4 regions of the Sporolactobacillus sp. PKPK-6 genome follow, and region 4 is predicted to be linked to each of the others. Evidence: riboswitches for the same ligand, from Rfam matches in the RefSeq annotation. Region 4 holds a riboswitch; each other region holds the start of a gene.
The links. Region 4 has a riboswitch for S-adenosylmethionine ahead of AC1MBV_RS16905 (MetQ/NlpA family ABC transporter substrate-binding protein). Riboswitches for the same ligand answer to the same signal wherever they lie in the genome.

Region 1: it holds a riboswitch for S-adenosylmethionine, as region 4 does, so the genes downstream of both, AC1MBV_RS03970 (vitamin B12 independent methionine synthase) here and AC1MBV_RS16905 (MetQ/NlpA family ABC transporter substrate-binding protein) in region 4, are expected to answer to the same signal.
Region 2: it holds a riboswitch for S-adenosylmethionine, as region 4 does, so the genes downstream of both, AC1MBV_RS03620 (methionine ABC transporter ATP-binding protein) here and AC1MBV_RS16905 (MetQ/NlpA family ABC transporter substrate-binding protein) in region 4, are expected to answer to the same signal.
Region 3: it holds a riboswitch for S-adenosylmethionine, as region 4 does, so the genes downstream of both, AC1MBV_RS15260 (hypothetical protein) here and AC1MBV_RS16905 (MetQ/NlpA family ABC transporter substrate-binding protein) in region 4, are expected to answer to the same signal.

Annotation. Positions count from the first base shown of each region.
Region 1 is NZ_JBWXPA010000001.1:825,710-829,907, forward strand. Features, by position in the region: gene AC1MBV_RS03965 (helix-turn-helix domain-containing protein) at 1-1,620, shown strand, start outside; SAM riboswitch class I at 1,700-1,805, shown strand; gene AC1MBV_RS03970 (vitamin B12 independent methionine synthase) at 1,961-3,091, shown strand; gene AC1MBV_RS03975 (LytR/AlgR family response regulator transcription factor) at 3,296-4,063, opposite strand; gene AC1MBV_RS03980 (LytS/YhcK type 5TM receptor domain-containing protein) at 4,063-4,198, opposite strand, start outside.
Region 2 is NZ_JBWXPA010000001.1:744,557-748,754, reverse strand. Features, by position in the region: gene sigI (RNA polymerase sigma-I factor) at 1-82, shown strand, start outside; gene AC1MBV_RS03625 (anti-sigma factor domain-containing protein) at 105-1,052, shown strand; SAM riboswitch class I at 1,194-1,307, shown strand; gene AC1MBV_RS03620 (methionine ABC transporter ATP-binding protein) at 1,460-2,479, shown strand; gene AC1MBV_RS03615 (methionine ABC transporter permease) at 2,472-3,137, shown strand; gene AC1MBV_RS03610 (MetQ/NlpA family ABC transporter substrate-binding protein) at 3,211-4,050, shown strand.
Region 3 is NZ_JBWXPA010000002.1:904,894-909,091, forward strand. Features, by position in the region: gene AC1MBV_RS15245 (Ldh family oxidoreductase) at 1-893, opposite strand, end outside; gene AC1MBV_RS15250 (GNAT family N-acetyltransferase) at 905-1,321, opposite strand; gene AC1MBV_RS15255 (trans-sulfuration enzyme family protein) at 1,339-2,481, opposite strand; gene AC1MBV_RS15260 (hypothetical protein) at 2,447-2,665, opposite strand; SAM riboswitch class I at 2,797-2,895, opposite strand; gene AC1MBV_RS15265 (ABC transporter substrate-binding protein) at 4,147-4,198, shown strand, end outside.
Region 4 is NZ_JBWXPA010000003.1:172,725-176,922, reverse strand. Features, by position in the region: gene galE (UDP-glucose 4-epimerase GalE) at 49-1,056, shown strand; SAM riboswitch class I at 1,160-1,265, shown strand; gene AC1MBV_RS16905 (MetQ/NlpA family ABC transporter substrate-binding protein) at 1,412-2,230, shown strand; gene AC1MBV_RS16900 (methionine ABC transporter ATP-binding protein) at 2,243-3,256, shown strand; gene AC1MBV_RS16895 (methionine ABC transporter permease) at 3,256-3,918, shown strand; gene AC1MBV_RS16890 (helix-turn-helix transcriptional regulator) at 4,041-4,198, shown strand, end outside.

The DNA.
Region 1 (4,198 bases), on a different contig from region 4:
GGCATATTATGGATGTTTGATGCGAAAGAAAAGCGGCTGAAAGCAAAAGCATGGACAGGCGGACCGAATGAAAATTTACTTAAAATGAAAATGAAGCCTGGCGAAGGAATTGTTGGCAGTACATTTCTTGATCGTCGATCACGAATCTACACTGGTTATGCAAATATTGAACATGCCTCTGTAACAATGACTGACCAAAATATGCAGGAATTATTTAAATCCTATAATTTCAAGAATATGAAATCGGTAATAACCGTTCCTATTTCCGTTGCAAAAGAAACGATAGGCGTTTTAATCATTTATCAAAGTGGACACCATCCAATGCTCACCGATTATGACAAGAAATTACTCGAAGGATTTTCTGATCAAGTTTCGATTGTCCTTGCTAACCAACAGCTCTACAGTAATTTACAAAAACAAAACCAGTTACTTGTCACACAATCAAAAATTCATAAAACATTTATGGAACTTTCATTGGAAAGCAAAGGAATTCAAAATATTGCAGATAAATTGAGTGAACTCATTAATCTGCCAATTATGATTATCGATTTTAGCGATCATACAAATTATTTTTGTCGGCTAAGAAAAGATAGTTGGGACCAAACCGACCAAATGATCAAGACATTCAGCCATTTAAGAAAGCCTCAATTTCAATTTTTGTTCGATCAAACGGTCTCGTATTATATTCAGCCAATTATAGCCAATCATTCCTGTTTAGGCATCATCATGGTTAAAGTCGACGAAACGGCATTTCTAGATTACTGCAGGGTATCTGTAGAACAAAGCAGCTCAATCATTGCATTGGAAATGATAAGAAAACAAGCGGTCGTCGATTTTTATTATAAAAAAACGCATGATCTCTTTTTCTCTTTCTTAAACTGCAAAAGGAATACTCTTCTGCATGAAAAAGCGAGCGAATTAGGAATAAGTCGCCACGCAAACTTTCAGGCAATGATTATTCAGTTAAATACCGATGTTCAGGTCATTAATGTGCAAATATATAAACTCATATCAGAGATCAAATTAAGTTTTCAGGATCGAATTGCTGTGATCTATGGATATAACGCAAAGATCATTGTATTGTTCACACTAAAAAGCCAGAAAGATCAGACGTTTTTGATAAAAAAGATACAATTGCTATTGAATTACTGGCATCAAGATCATCTGCTGTCATTACGTATTGGAATAGGTACATGCTACGCTACCATCGAAAAAATTGAGAAAAGTTATCACGAGGCTGAAAAATCACTTGCCTACTTAGTATCAACAAATCAAACGGGAACGATGGCGTACAGAGATATTGGGGTTAACCGTCTATTTATGTATCAGCCAATTGAAGAAATCGACACATTTATTGATGAAGTATTCGGACCTTTAAAGACAAATAATCATCAGGATCATCAATTAGAAGAAACATTAATCGTTTATATGGAATCGAATTTATCTGTATCTGCTGCTTCAAAAAAGCTTCATATTCATATTAATACTATGTATCAGAGACTAAAAAAAATAGAAGAGCTTTTATCACTCTCATTCTCCGACCATACAAATGTGCTAAAACTTCAGCTGGCCTGCTACTTGCTCCGATATACAAATTTACACGACCAGGATATTCATTGAGCTTAGACTTATTAAAAGCCCTTGAATTTTATCTCGTTTTGTCGTAAACTACAAATCAATCGAATAATTTAACGATAATTTCTTATCTAGAGAAGTTGAGGGACTGGCCCGATGACACTTCAGCAACCGTCGTTTCACGACAAGGTGCTAATCCCAGCTGGCAAGATGTGCCGGAGGGATAAGAAGAGACTTGAACGCGCAGCCTTCTTCTCCCTGAAGAAGGCTTTTTTGTATAAAAAACGCTGAGTCAATGGAATCTCTCCGGACAGACCGTTACCACCAATTAGGCAGTTGTGAAAGAACCATTAAACCAGGAAATGATATTGAGGAGGAAACAGAAGTGACCGTAACCACTGCAAAACAAGCACCATTCAGATTTGATCAAGTAGGAAGCTTTTTACGTCCGGCCGAATTGAAAATCGCTCGGGAGAAATTTGACTCAGGAGAAATTGACAAGGCAGCATTAACTCAAGTAGAAAACGAAGAGATAAAAAAAATCGTTGAGAAGCAAATCCAATTGGGATTGAAGGCCGTCACAGATGGTGAATTCCGCCGCAGCTGGTGGCATCTCGACTTTCTCGCCGCATTAAACGGTGTCGAAAGCTATGCCCAAAATGCAAGTTATAAATTCAAAGGGGCAAAAACACGCGATACAAACGTGCGCTTCGTTGGCAAGGTTTCCTATAATCCGGAACATCCTTTTTTTGAAGCATTTAAATTTATGCAGAGCATCGTACCGGAAGGCATTCTAGTCAAGCAAACGATCCCCAGCCCGACTCTCTATTTCCGTGACCATCGCAGTGACGAAGCCGTTCATTTTTACGACTCACATGAAGAATTCTTGACAGATTTGGGTCTTGCTTATCATCAAACGATTCAGCGATTCTATGATCTTGGCTGTCGTTATCTTCAACTTGACGATACAACCTGGGCATTTCTGATCGATCAGATTATTAATGCCAAGAATGCTGAGGAGAAGGCAAAATATGAACAAATTGCCGAAGACAGTGTAACCGTAATTAACAAGGCTTTAGCGGGACTTCCTGAAGATCTGACCGTGACGACCCATATTTGCCGCGGAAATTTCCAGTCTACATTCCTGTTCTCCGGCGGTTATGGACCGGTTGCAAAATACCTTGCTCAACTTAATCTCGACGGTTATTTTCTCGAATACGACAACGAGCGTTCCGGCGACTTTGCTCCGCTCGGAGAGATTTTCAAAGAAGGCTCCAGTAAAAAAGTCGTCCTTGGTCTTGTAACCTCTAAATTTCCCGAACTGGAATCTGTTGACGGCCTTCAGAAACGAATTGAAGAAGCAACAGCGTATGTTCCATTAAAAAATCTCTGTTTGTCCACACAATGCGGCTTCGCATCGACCGAAGAAGGAAATAAGCTCACGGAAGCACAGCAATGGGCAAAAATAGATCTCGTCGTCACTACCGCAAAAAAGATCTGGAACAACGTCGATTAACACCATTATCAAAACCGACTTATTTACAAACATGTCTTTATTAAATCACAAACCGCTCAGTCCTATTCCGACTGAGCGGTTTGTTTATCACAGAATTCTTTAACACGTTTTCCTGTGTTTTTTTCAGTTTATCGTTATCTTGAATTACAGACTCAGTAACTTCTTTTACGGCAAAAGGTTCAACAAAGTCTAGGCGCAAAAAAATTACGTATCCAAATGCATCCGCTGCCGAAACTCCTTCACTTTGCTTCTGCTGACCGGAATTTCAGCTTTAAGATCATTCAAACGTACGATATAGGTCTGATTAAACCACGGAACAATTTCACGTATTTTGGAAAGATTGACTGAATAAGACCTGTGACAGCGAAAGAACAACTTCTGAGGCAGCATCGCCTGAAATTCGGACAGGCTCATTGGCATCGTATACTGCTGATCATTGGTATACACCAGCGTCACCTTTTCACTTGCTTCGGCATAATAGATGTCATCAACATCTTTGACAATAATTTTTTCATCATGACGCAGATTGATTCGCCGCGAACGGATCGTTTCGTCCTCAGCTGCTGCTTGCTCGCGGTGATCAGCCGTCTCACCTGTCAATCCATGATCACGCTGAAAGGCAGCCTCTAGTTTAGCAAGCATTGGCGCGATCCGCTTTTCATCATAGGGTTTTAAAATATAATCGAAAGCCTCTAGTTCAAACGCCTTTGCCGCGTGCTCTTTATAGGCCGTAGTGAAGATAATATACGGCTTCCGTTTGAATTTGCTGATGTTGCTCGCCAAAAGCATACCGTCAAGAGACGGAATATTGATATCTAAAAAAATCGCATCGGTCTCGTTTTCTTGTAAAAATCTCAATACATCAAGACCATCTTCAAAGCTGTCTGTAATTTCAATCGAACTGTATGTTTTGATTAAAAATTCAAGTTCATCACGCGCTAATTGTTCATCCTCAACAATAATTGCTTTCATTAACCCACCTTCTTAATGTCGAAATAAACATCAGTTCCCGGTGTCAAATGATGAATGATCAAACCGTTCCCATAAATTAATTTTACGCGCTGATGAACATTTAGCAAACCGATTTTCTTTGCCGGCATTTGGTCT
Region 2 (4,198 bases), on a different contig from region 4:
AATAGCATTGTCGCTGATCTATATTGGCGGGTTCAGTGCATTAAAGTCATATATTGAACCGGAATTAGAAACGGTTCAGTGACCGAGAAAGGTGGGGAGGAAAACTGATTAATCAGGGTGTACTCGTGTCCAAAAAGGGGAGGCGTGCTGTCATTCTGACTGATGAAGGCGACTTCAAATCGGTCAGGCTCAGACGCATGGCTGATCTTTCTATTGGACAAACGGTACGTTCCAAACACCTTGCCCGATTTAACTTTCTTCCCAAATCGATACTGACGCCGATCATCGCACTTGGATTTTCGCTGCTTTGTTTTATTCCGTTGTCGCATAGTACTTATGCGCCTCCTGGGCCGGTAGCTGCATATGTGTATTTTGATTTAAAGGCAAGTATCGAAGCGAGTGTAGATCGTAATATGCAGGTTATCTCTGTACAGCCTTTAAACAGTGAAGCAAGACAACTGCTTCAGAGTATCCCTGTCGTCCAAAAGATGCCTCTTCAGCAGTTCAGTTCAGCACTCTTCTCAAAACTGAGGAACGAAGGCGTTTCAGATAAGCGATCGCTTTGTTTAGTTACAACAGTTTTGACGAATCAAATCGGCCGCTCGCAAAAATCAGTATTTACAGAGGGCTTGACCGCATCTTTTAATCGCGGAGCAAGTCAATCCCTTCAAGCGAACGGAATTGGAATTGAGTGGCTTCAAGCATCTCTTGAACGAAAAAAGGATGCCGAAGCACGAGGCCTGTCTGTTGGAAAGTATCTGCTTTATTTGCAAGCGAATGCGTACGGCAAGACGCTCTCGCTTGAAGATGCCCAACAATTATCCACTGAGAAGATGCGCGAAGTATCAGGAGCTGTTTCACTGCCATGGCATTCGTTGATTAGAGAACGGAATAATACTCAAGGAAGCAGACCATCTACGGAGCAAGCGTCCTTTAGGGCCAATCAACTTAAACCGCTCTTTCAAAATCCTTTTCAGGTCGGTGAGGCGGCTAAAAGCAGGGAGAACAGCAGCTATAATTATTTGAACACTCGAATAGCGGGTTATGCCTGATTTTTGTCTATGAAGATCCAAGCAGAGAAACATCTGCTTGGATTTTTTAATATGCATAATCGGGTATCTGTTAAGAGAAAAAATGGTTTGACAGCTTGAGTTATGCGTGGTAAATTATTAACACTCAATTGAATAGAAAAACTCTTATCCAGAGAGGCGGAGGGACTGGCCCGATGATGCCCGGCAACCTAATTGCAGATCGTTGCAATAAAGGTGCTAATTCCTTCAGAAACAAATGTTTCTGACAGATGAGAGAGGCGAATCCCACCTCTCTCAAGGCGGGTTTTTTTATTGGTTGAAACAAAAATCGGAGAGAGGGATGCCACCAAGTAGAATACAGATTAAATGCCAAGTAAAAACGTAGGATAAGTTTTTACGACTGTAATAATTGAAAGCGGTGAACGAAGTTGATTCAATTAAGCAATGTTGAAAAAACGTTTCGGACTGATCAGGGTCCGGTGCGTGCACTATCGGATGTTAGCCTTGCTATTCAGGAAGGGGAAGTGTTCGGCATTATTGGCTATAGCGGTGCCGGCAAGAGCACACTCATTCGGATGATTAATCTGCTTGAGAAACCGACGTCAGGAACGATCACGATTGATGGTCGAAGTCTTACAGACTTGGATGAGCGCCAGCTGCGTGAAGAACGTCGGTCAATTGGAATGATCTTTCAGCATTTCAACTTGCTGTGGTCGCGGACTGTTGCTGAGAATATTGCTTTCCCATTAGAATTAACGAAGCTGAAAAAGAAACAAAGAGAAGATCGGATTGCCGAATTGATTCGGATGGTTGGACTTGAAGGCAAAGAGTCTGCGTATCCATCACAACTGAGCGGCGGTCAAAAACAGCGTGTAGGCATTGCACGAGCACTGGCTAACAATCCGAAGGTCCTTCTTTGTGATGAAGCGACATCGGCACTTGATCCAAAAACAACCGATTCAATTCTTACCCTTCTGTCGGAAATTAATAAGACGCTTGGACTGACGATCATACTGATTACTCATGAAATGACTGTAATTCGAAAAATATGCGATCGTGTGGCTGTGCTTGACGGCGGTAAAATTGTTGAGCAAGGAACAGTTGAGTCTGTGTTTTCGAATCCGCAACAAACCATTACTCAAGAATTCGTAGGCAACCATACTGGGAAAAGTACACCGATTCAAATCAAAGTTTCCGATGTGATACATACTGAGGGAACTGTAATCAGTCTTTCGGCTGCTGACCAAGCCACGTTTCAACACAGCTTATCGCGGCTGCTCGGGAACACGAACCTATCGGTAAAGGTGCTTGGATTAGCATACGGAGCGAACACTCAATCGGAGCATACAATCGTTTCCATTCAAGGGGCTTCAGAATCCATTAGAAAAGCGATCAACGTTCTGCGTTCAGAAGGCGTGAGAGTTGAGGTGACAAAGGAAAATGTTTGAGTGGTTACAAAATGTTGATTGGCCAAGTATGTGGCTGTCTACCGGTCAAACGCTCTATATGACAGCTATCTCCGGTGTGTTTACATTTTTTTTAGGAGTCGCTTTAGGGCTTTTACTTTACTTAACGGCAAAAGGCGGACTCTATGAGAATCAGATTATCTACAGGTTTATTGCTTCATTCGTCAATGTGTTTCGATCAATCCCTTTCATTATTTTGATCATTCTTTTGATCCCGCTTACGGTGATTATCATTGGGACCATGATTGGAGCGAGTGCGGCACTGCCTTCGATCATTATCGGAGCGGCACCGTTTTATGCCCGGCTGGTTGAGATCGGTTTAAGAGAAGTAGATAAGGGAGTCATTGAAGCGGCTCAGGCAATGGGTGCAACCAAGTGGCAAATTGTTTGGAAAGTACTTCTTCCTGAAGCACTGCCGTCACTATCTTCCGGAATGACCGTTACGCTGATTGCACTGATTGGCAACACGGCAATGGCCGGGGTCGTTGGTGCCGGAGGACTTGGTACTATTGCTTATAATGAAGGTTTTCAAGCAAATAATAATACAATTACGTTTATCGCGACCGTGATTATTCTAGTGATTGTCTTTATTATTCAGTATGTCGGCGATCATATTACTCGCCGTGTTGACAAGAGATAGACAGCATAAAAGCTGACTTATTAAACAAATGATGGTAACTAAAATTAATCAAACAGAACTTGGGGGAGTTAATATGAAAAAATCAATCGTATTTGCTGTAGTTCTTGCTTTTGCTCTCATTCTTACCGCATGCGGACAATCAACAGGAAAGTCGGAGAAAAATCAAACATTGACTGTTGGCGCGTCGGCAGTGCCTCATGCTGAAATTCTCAAGCAAGCCGCACCATTGTTAAAAAAGAAAGGTATTACCCTGAAGGTAAAAGTATTCCAGGACTATGTGCTGCCAAACAAAGCACTCGCATCAAAACAATTGGATGCTAATTATTTCCAACATGTTCCATTCCTTGATCTTTATAATAAGCAAAACAATACGGATTTGGTTAATGCAGGAAAAATCCACATCGAACCATTTGGTATCTATTCCAAGAAATTCAAGAGTGTTGATGAAGTGAAAGACGGAGCAACGGTCCAGATCAGCAACAACAAGTCGGAACAAGGACGCATTTTACTGCTTCTTCAATCAAAAGGACTTTTGAAGATTAAATCCGGTATTGATCCAATTGCTGCTACACTTGCTCAGAAAAACGGGAACTATACGGATTTCGACAATATCAAACATCTGAAATTCTTGCAGCCGATCGATCCGGCCATTCTGCCGAAAGCTTATGAGAACAGCGCGGCAGACTTGTATGCAATTAATACAAACTATGCACTTCAAGCGAAATTGCAGCCAAAGAAAGATGCTTTGATCCTTGAAGGAGCTTCCTCTCCATATGCGAATATTATTGCCGTGCGAAAAGGCGATCAAAATAAAAAAGCGATTAAAGAACTAGTCAATGTGCTGCATTCTAAAACGATCCAAGATTTTATCAATAAGAAATATAAAGGCGCGGTTCTACCTGTTTCCGAATAAATAGATAAAGAACAATAAAAAATCGTCCAGCAGCAATTGTTGGACGATTTTTCATTTAGTTCAGGAAAAATTATATTATATATTTTATTCATTCTTCTATTATGATAATTGAAAATAGCGGTATAATACGGATACATACTTACTCGTA
Region 3 (4,198 bases), on a different contig from region 4:
GCAGATAATGCTTCTGAAATATCGCTTGGATCACCAAACAAACGAAGATCGATCGCAGTAAAAAAGTGACTGATTCCCTTTGTCTTGCCACTGCCCAGATCAGCAGAAAGATGTCCTTGCGACAGAATCGACGTTAAAATTTCTACAATTAAAGAATGGCCAAATCCTTTGTATCCGCCATTTTCTTCTCCGCGTCCTCCTACAGGAAGCATTCCCCCTATTTTTGGATGCTTCGACAAATTTCCCCTCAACTTTTTCGCATCTTTGCTGATTTCATTGCGTTCATCAACTGCCCACGCTCCAGGAATCGTCTTTCCCTGTTTGGCATACATTTCGATTTTCCCAAGCGATACGACTGTTGTAGCTGCATCAAAAAGAAAATCATGGGGCTCGGCAGGCATTGAAAAAGCAAGCGGATTACTGCCAAGAAACGGCTGCATCGCATGAGTCGGTATCAAAAAAGGATTGGAATTCGTTGCGGAAATTCCCAGCATTCCTTTATCGCTCGCCATTTTAGCGTAATAGCCGGCCATTCCATAATGATTCGAATTGCGAACCGAGTCAATACCAATGCCGCTCTGTTCTGCTTTTTCAATCGCAAGACTCATCGCTGTTCCCGCCACGAGCTGCCCCATACTCTTGTGTCCGTCCATTACCGCGCTCACCGGCGTTTCCCAAATAACCTCAGGAATTGCGCCGACTTTAATGTCACCGGCAGCGATCTTTCGGTCGTACATCGCCAAACGCTGCACACCATGTGATTCAATACCGAACAGATCAGTGGTCACAATGGATTCGGCAATGATTGAACTGCTCTCTTCTGAAAAACCGTACGCCTTGTATATACTTTTCACCCATTGCTCGATGCTCTGATAATCGTATCGATTTCCCATCTTCGCTTACCTCACAAATCCCGATCGAGATACACGATGTCTTGCCTAAAATTCCAACCCTTTTTGCTCCAAAACTGCTTGCCTTCCTCATTATCAAGCACCACGAACAAACCAATCTTCGTAATCTGTTCTTTTTTAAAACTCGTACAGACTCGGTCAATTAAACGTGTACCGATTCCTTTTCCCTGCTGGTCCGGATCAACTGCCGTATGGTAGATGAATCCCTTGCGTCCATCGGTTCCGCCGAGTATCGTTCCGATGACCCGATCGTTATCGGCAGCGACGAAACAGGTTTCCGGATTCTTGCGAATGATCCGGGCAATTCCGGCGTAGCTGTTATCTAAGGATGCTAGATTCATGCCGGGCACCCGTGTCCATAGATCATAAGCGCCTTCATAATCCTCAGGAACCATCTTGCGAATCTCCATATCTTTTCAACTCCAAGTTATCTTTTTGCTTTTTTCAGTGCGCGCGCCAGATCCTCCAGCAGATCATCTGCATTTTCAATGCCGATTGCTAAGCGAAGCAGACCTTTTGTGATGCCGATTTTCTCCTGAAGTTTTTCATCAAAGGATTCATGCGTCATTGTTGCCGGCTGACAAATCAGGCTTTCAACCCCGCCAAGACTGACGGCCAGATCAAACAATGAGAGTGCCGCCACAAATTGATCCTGATCATAATTCGATGCAAGCCGAATGGAAAGAACGGACCCATGACCCGATGCCTGACGCTGCTGAATTTCTTTTTCCTCCTGCGAGTACGATCCGGGATAGTACAGGCGTTCAATGCCGGGATGAGTGCTGAAAAAATCGATAATCTTATCCGTATTCGCCTCTTGGCGATCCAAACGCACACTCAATGTCTTGATTCCTCGAATCAGTGCATAGGAATCGGTCGGACTCAGGATTCCACCGAGTGTATTCTGCAGAAATTTAAGCTTTTGCGCAATATCCTCTTGATTCGTTGCCACAAGACCGGCAATGACATCAGCGTGACCGCTCAGATATTTCGTTGCGGAATAAAGAACGAGATCTGCGCCAAGAGCGAGTGGATTTTGATAATAGGCAGTTAAAAATGTATTATCAACAATCAGCAACTTGCCTTTCTCATGCGCGATCGTTGCTAGCCGCTGAATATCGGCAACACGCAGCAGCGGATTCGACGGCGTCTCAATATAGAGTGCCGCCACATCATCATCTAAATCCTCTGCCCTCAGTTCATTAAAATCGTGCACCAATTCATAAGCGATGCCTCGATCCTTAAAAAGATTGCTGGCATAGCGATAGGTTCCACCGTACACATTGTTGTTCAGCAGAATTTTATCACCGGACTGAAACAGGCTGAAAACGGCGGACACCGCCGCCATTCCTGATGCAAACGCATAGGAATAACTCGCCTGTTCAATTTTAGAAAACAAGGTTTCGAGATTATTTCGTGTCGGATTCCCGCCTCGTGCATAGGCAAAGGACTGAAAACCATGCAGATCCTCTTGAACATAAGTTGTTGCTAGAAAAATCGGCGGTACCACTGCATGATTAGGATTGTCTTTCGCATCAATCCCTTTTACAATCAATGAATCTAGTTTCACTGTATTCATCCTCCTCGCAGTTCATTGCCTTTGTCTTTGAAAACTGAATGTTTTTAAATGCGTTCTTAGTATGCGCCACAGGTACGGCTGCATTGCTGAATGCTTCGCACTCCCAGGGCAGATAAATCGGCTCCCACATAAGCGATTGAATTAATTGAACAAAATTGATTTTCGCTATACTCATCAATGATCAACCTCCTATAAGCTTTAGTCCGAGACTTTTGCCCAGCGCGTCATTTGCGGCAACTAAGCTAAAAAAGGCAATAAAAAAATGCTTTCTTATGAGAATAGATAAGAAAACATGATGCGTCGGTTCTCTTATCTCTCAGTTTAAACTGCTGGAATTAACACCATACACTGTGTGCTGGTTGTCGGGTTTCATTGGGCCAGTCCCTCCGCCACTCTTGATAAGAAGTTTACTATTTAATTTTGAAAAGAACGTTTAGGTGATAAAACTGATGCACGCGTCACCGCTGAAACAATTCGCATGTGTTTACTAGGTAATATAATATTTTAAATTTATTATGTCAATGCTTTTCTGAATGTTTGATGCAAGAAATCAAACCGGCAGATGTTCACACGTATGACTTCTTGACCAATCGCATAGATCTGCTTCTCATCTTCTGCTTAAGAAAAAACGGGCAAAAAATTCCCGGTTCTTACTACCACAGGATGCAGTGACTTTCGCGTTGCATAAAGGACGTACTTTCACACGATGTGATGGCTTTCGCGTTGCATACAGGACGTATGCGTATTTAGCGAAAGTTCCTTTTTCGAAAGCTCCTTTACAGTTAGCAAAAGTTCCTTTGCTCCAAATGTGGTTTTTAATCATCAACCCCTTGCTTGAACAAACATTTCAATTTCATAACGCATTCTGGTCCTTAATTAAGTAACGAGTAAAATAAGCGGAGATTTTCCGCTTATATGCACCCTGAACATGTTTCGCCGGTAAATAAGGGTAATTTTTCCGCTTATTCAAAGCAAAACCCTTCATTTTCACGTTTATCGATTCGGATAAGGGGAATTTCTCCGTCTATTTCAGCTATTTTTTCGATCATTTTCTAAATAAGCGGAATTTTTCCGTCTATTTTTCAGATTGGGCACTTACCGGCGGGGCAAAATCAAAAACGTTCTTTGCTTGTCAGAGAAGCTGAACGGAGCCTTGCGATTATAGGTGTAGGGACATTTCTCAATAAAATAATCCCGTTTTTGTACTTTAAATCTTCACCAGGATAGGAATCAAACAAAATTTTTTTGGGGGTTGACAAGGATAATCGAATGGTTTAAATTTACCATCAACAAAGTAAGCCGTTCATCAGCTGCTAATCATTAAGACGTTAATGATCGGCAATGAACGGTTTCGCAGTGAGAATCGCAGCAGATCAATAGGTCTTGTCAGCACCTTCTTCATGCGATTTATTGCGGCCGCAATACTGCGTATCTGGTTAATCCCTTAATCAAAGAAAAGAGGTTTTGCACAAGAATACGAATTTTGCAGACACTGAACTTGATTGGTGTGCATTTACGAGTTGTTTTTTTTTAAGTTTAATACCAAGTAAATAGGGCTGTTTAGTTAAATTAATAAAAACTAATCTTTACCTAAACATTTGAGGGTTTGATTTAAGTAAATTGAATTTGCTCTACTTAGAGGGGGAAGCAATCAACATGGCGAAAAAAAGAAAAGCAAGCCGCTTAGTCAAATGGATTCTTTCAGTTG
Region 4 (4,198 bases):
TAAGGTGGAAAATGGTAGACAAAAGAAGACAATGAGAAGGGGTTTTTTATGGCTATTTTAGTATTGGGCGGCGCCGGATACATTGGTTCGCACGCGGTTTATCAACTCATCGATGCCGGCGAGGATGTGGTTGTTGTCGACAACTTGCAGACCGGTCATAAGGATGCACTTCATCCGAACGCAAAATTTTATCAAGGAGATATTCGCGACAAGACGTTCTTGGATTCTGTATTTAAGAAAGAAAATATTAAAGGCGTCATTCATTTTGCCGCCAATTCTTTAGTCGGCGAATCGGTTGAGAAGCCGCTGAAGTATTTCAATAATAATGTCTACGGGATGCAAATTCTTTTGGAAGTTATGAACGATAATAACGTGAAACACATCGTATTTTCTTCAACTGCGGCAACATACGGCGAACCGGAAGTTGTTCCGATTACCGAAGACATGCCGACGCAGCCGACCAATCCATACGGCGAAACCAAGCTTACAATGGAAAAGATGATGAAATGGTGTGATCGTGCGTATGGCATGCGATTTGTTGCCCTTCGTTACTTCAATGTTGCCGGCGCAAGTAAAGGCGGATCAATTGGGGAGGATCACCATCCGGAAACACACTTAATTCCGATTGTTCTCCAGGTTGCTGCCGGTGAGCGTGACCATATCTCCATTTTCGGCGATGATTATGCAACCAAAGATGGGACCTGCGTCCGTGATTATGTGCACATTGAGGATCTGATCGCCGCACATCGCCTGGCACTTCGCTATCTGTTTGACGGCGGCAAGAGTGATGTATTCAACCTTGGCTCAAGTGAAGGATTTTCGGTTAAGGAAATTATTGAGGCGGCAAGAAAAGTTACCGGAGAGGCTATTCCTGCTGAACTGGCTCCAAGACGTGCGGGAGATCCGAGCACGCTGATCGCTTCCCCTGAAAAGGCAAAGCGTGTGCTTGGTTGGAACCCGAAACACACGAACATTCCTGAAATACTTGCCGATGCCTGGGCTTGGCACAGCAGCCACCCAAAAGGTTACGCGACAACCGTTGAATCGGCTAAGTAATTAAGAATAGCAGCTTGTTTGTGGAACTATATGGAACTTAACGACAAAGTTTTGACACATTCGCGATTTCGCGGTACAATCGTATCACTAACCAATTGAATACTTCTTATCCAGAGCGGCGGAGGGACTGGCCCGATGAAACCCGGCAACCAAATGAAAATTTAGGTGCCAATTCCTGCAGAATCCATTTGGATTTTGAGAGATAAGAGAAGATATGAACGGATCAGGCTTCTCTCTTCTCGAGGGAAGCCTTTATTAGTTCCGAGCTCTTCATAAATTAGGAAAACTGGATGATTGGAAAAGCCTTCGGTTAGAAATCAGAGTATTCTTATATACAAACAGGAGGAAGCAAACATTGAAAAAGATTACTGCAGTTATCTCAGCGTTTTTAGCATTTTCTTTAATTTTTGTTTTGGCCGCTTGCGGCAATAGTTCTTCAAAGGAATTGAGTGAAAAGGAAATTACGGTCGGTGTGACCGGCGGTCCTCACCAACAAGTAATGGAACAAGTCGTTAAGTTGGCGAAAAAAGACGGATTGACAATTAAATTGAAAGTATTCAACGATTACAATCAGCCGAATATTGCACTGAACGATAAAGATCTGGATGCGAACAGCTACCAGACGCTCCCATTCCTCAAGGATCAGATTAAAAATAAAAACTATAAAATTACTGATGTGTTCAAAACCGTGGCCTTTCCAATGGGGATCTACTCGAAAAAAATTAAAAGTCTTAAAGATTTGAAAGACGGCGACAAGATTGCAGTACCGAATGACCCGGCTAACGAGCTCCGCGCTTTGCAATTATTTGAGAAGGCCGGCGTTATTAAACTGAAGAAGGGTGCTGGGATTACATCAACGAAACGCGACGTGGTCAGCAATCCCAAACATCTGAAGATTATCGAATTGGATGCCGCACAGCTTCCGGCACAACTTGGTGAAGTTACTGCATCCGCAATTAATACCAACTTTGCGATGGGCGCAGGTCTTACAGTGTTGAAGGATTCTATTTTCCATGAACCGCTTGAAAACAACCCGTACCCTAACTATTTTGTTGTCCGTACCGATAATAAGAATGATAAAGTAGTCAAGCAGCTGAAGAAATACTATCAATCGAAGGAAGTCAAAGCATACATTAAGAAACAGTTTGGCGGTTCCGTAGTTCCTGCTTGGTAAGGAGGAAGCATCTTGATTAAATTACAGCATGTGTCAAAAACGTTTCGTGTTGGAAAGAACAAGATTGAGGCCTTGAAGGACGTTTCCCTTGAGGTAAACAAAGGTGAAATTTTTGGTGTTATCGGTTTCAGCGGTGCCGGAAAGAGTACACTGATCCGTTGTGTAAACCTGCTTGAGCGGCCAACAAACGGGCAGGTGTTTGTCGATGATCAGGATGTTTTGGAGCTGAATAAAAAAGGCTTGCGGCAATTAAGACGTAAAATCGGTATGATTTTTCAAGGTTACAATTTGCTTGAGACAGCGAATGTCTATGACAATGTTGCAACGCCGCTAAAATTGGAAGGCGTGCCGAAAGAAGAAATTAAGAAGCGCACCGAAAAGTACTTAGAGATTGTCGGATTGTCAGATCGGCAGAGTGCTTTTCCGAGCCAATTATCCGGAGGCCAAAAACAGCGTGTGGCCATTGCCCGCGCGCTCGCTCATGAACCGGAAGTGCTGCTCAGCGATGAGGCAACGAGTGCACTGGATCCGAATACAACCGAGGCAATTCTTGAATTATTGCTCAAGGTCAATAAGGAACTGGGCATTACTATTTTCCTGATCACTCATGAGCTGAACGTTATTCAGCGTATTTGTGATCGTGTGGCCGTTATGGAAGACGGCAGAATTGTGGAACAAGGTTCGGTTGTCGATGTGTTTACGCAACCGCAGCAGCCGATGACCAAGCAATTCATCAGCACGGAATCCAAGTTTCAGATTCCGGACTCGGTGAAGAACGATTTACTTAAATCGGGCCGATTGGTCAAACTGACCTTCTTAGGAGAATCATCGAAGGATCCGGTACTAGCGACACTTGCTAAGCAGTATGATGTCTTGCCAAGTATTATTGCCGGCGGCATTGATCAATTGAAGAATCAGTCGGTCGGCAAGCTGCTCGTCCATTTGAAAGGCGATAAGGCAAAAATTGAGACGGCGATCGGCTTTCTTCGGGATCAGGATGTTCTTGTGGAAGAGGTGAAGGACTAATGGCAGACTTTATCAATGAATGGGGCAGCGCAATTTGGGAAGGGTTCATCCAGACCACACAGATGACGCTGATTTCACTCGCTTTTTCAATTCTGATCGGGCTGCCGCTTGGCGTGCTGCTGGTTCTGACACGGAAAGGCGGACAATGGGACAATGTTGCGGTTTTCACGATCGTGAACTCATTAATTAACGTCATTCGATCGATTCCGTTCATTATCCTGCTCTTCTTCCTGCTTCCGTTTACGAAGACATTGGTTGGTACGACGATTGGTGTGAAAGGTGTTATTGTTCCGCTCGTCGTTGCATGTGCACCGTACATTGCTCGACTTTTGGAAACAGCAATGCTTGAGGTCAGCAAAGGCATCATTGAAGCGTATCAGTCCATGGGTATTTCCACCCCGAAAATTATCTGGCATGTCATTATTCGTGAAGCACGTTCATCGATCATTCTCGGTCTAACGATTGCGGTGATCGGATTGATCGGCGAAACAGCGATGGCCGGATTTGTCGGTGCCGGAGGACTTGGTGACTTGGCGTACCAGTTCGGCTATGTGCGATTCCAACCGGATGTAATGTACGCGGTTATTATTATCTTGATTGTCATTGTTCAGATTATCCAATCACTGGGTAATGTCATTGCGAGAAAATTGAAGAAAAATTAATAAAGCGGTCGGCACAAACGATTCTTGTTCATCACGTTTGACTGCCGCTTTTTCTTTATCTATAATGTTAAATATAATTAACATTATGTATAGATGATTAAACATTGGATGTGCTGAACGCCATGCATTTAGTAAATCGAGTCAAGGAATTGAGAGCGCGATATAACTGGACACAATCGGAACTGGGCGAGAGAGTCGGTGTGACGAGGCAAACGATTGCCTCCATTGAAAAAGGGGATTACGTCCCTTCGCTCCTTCTCGGTCTGCAGCTCTGTGATGT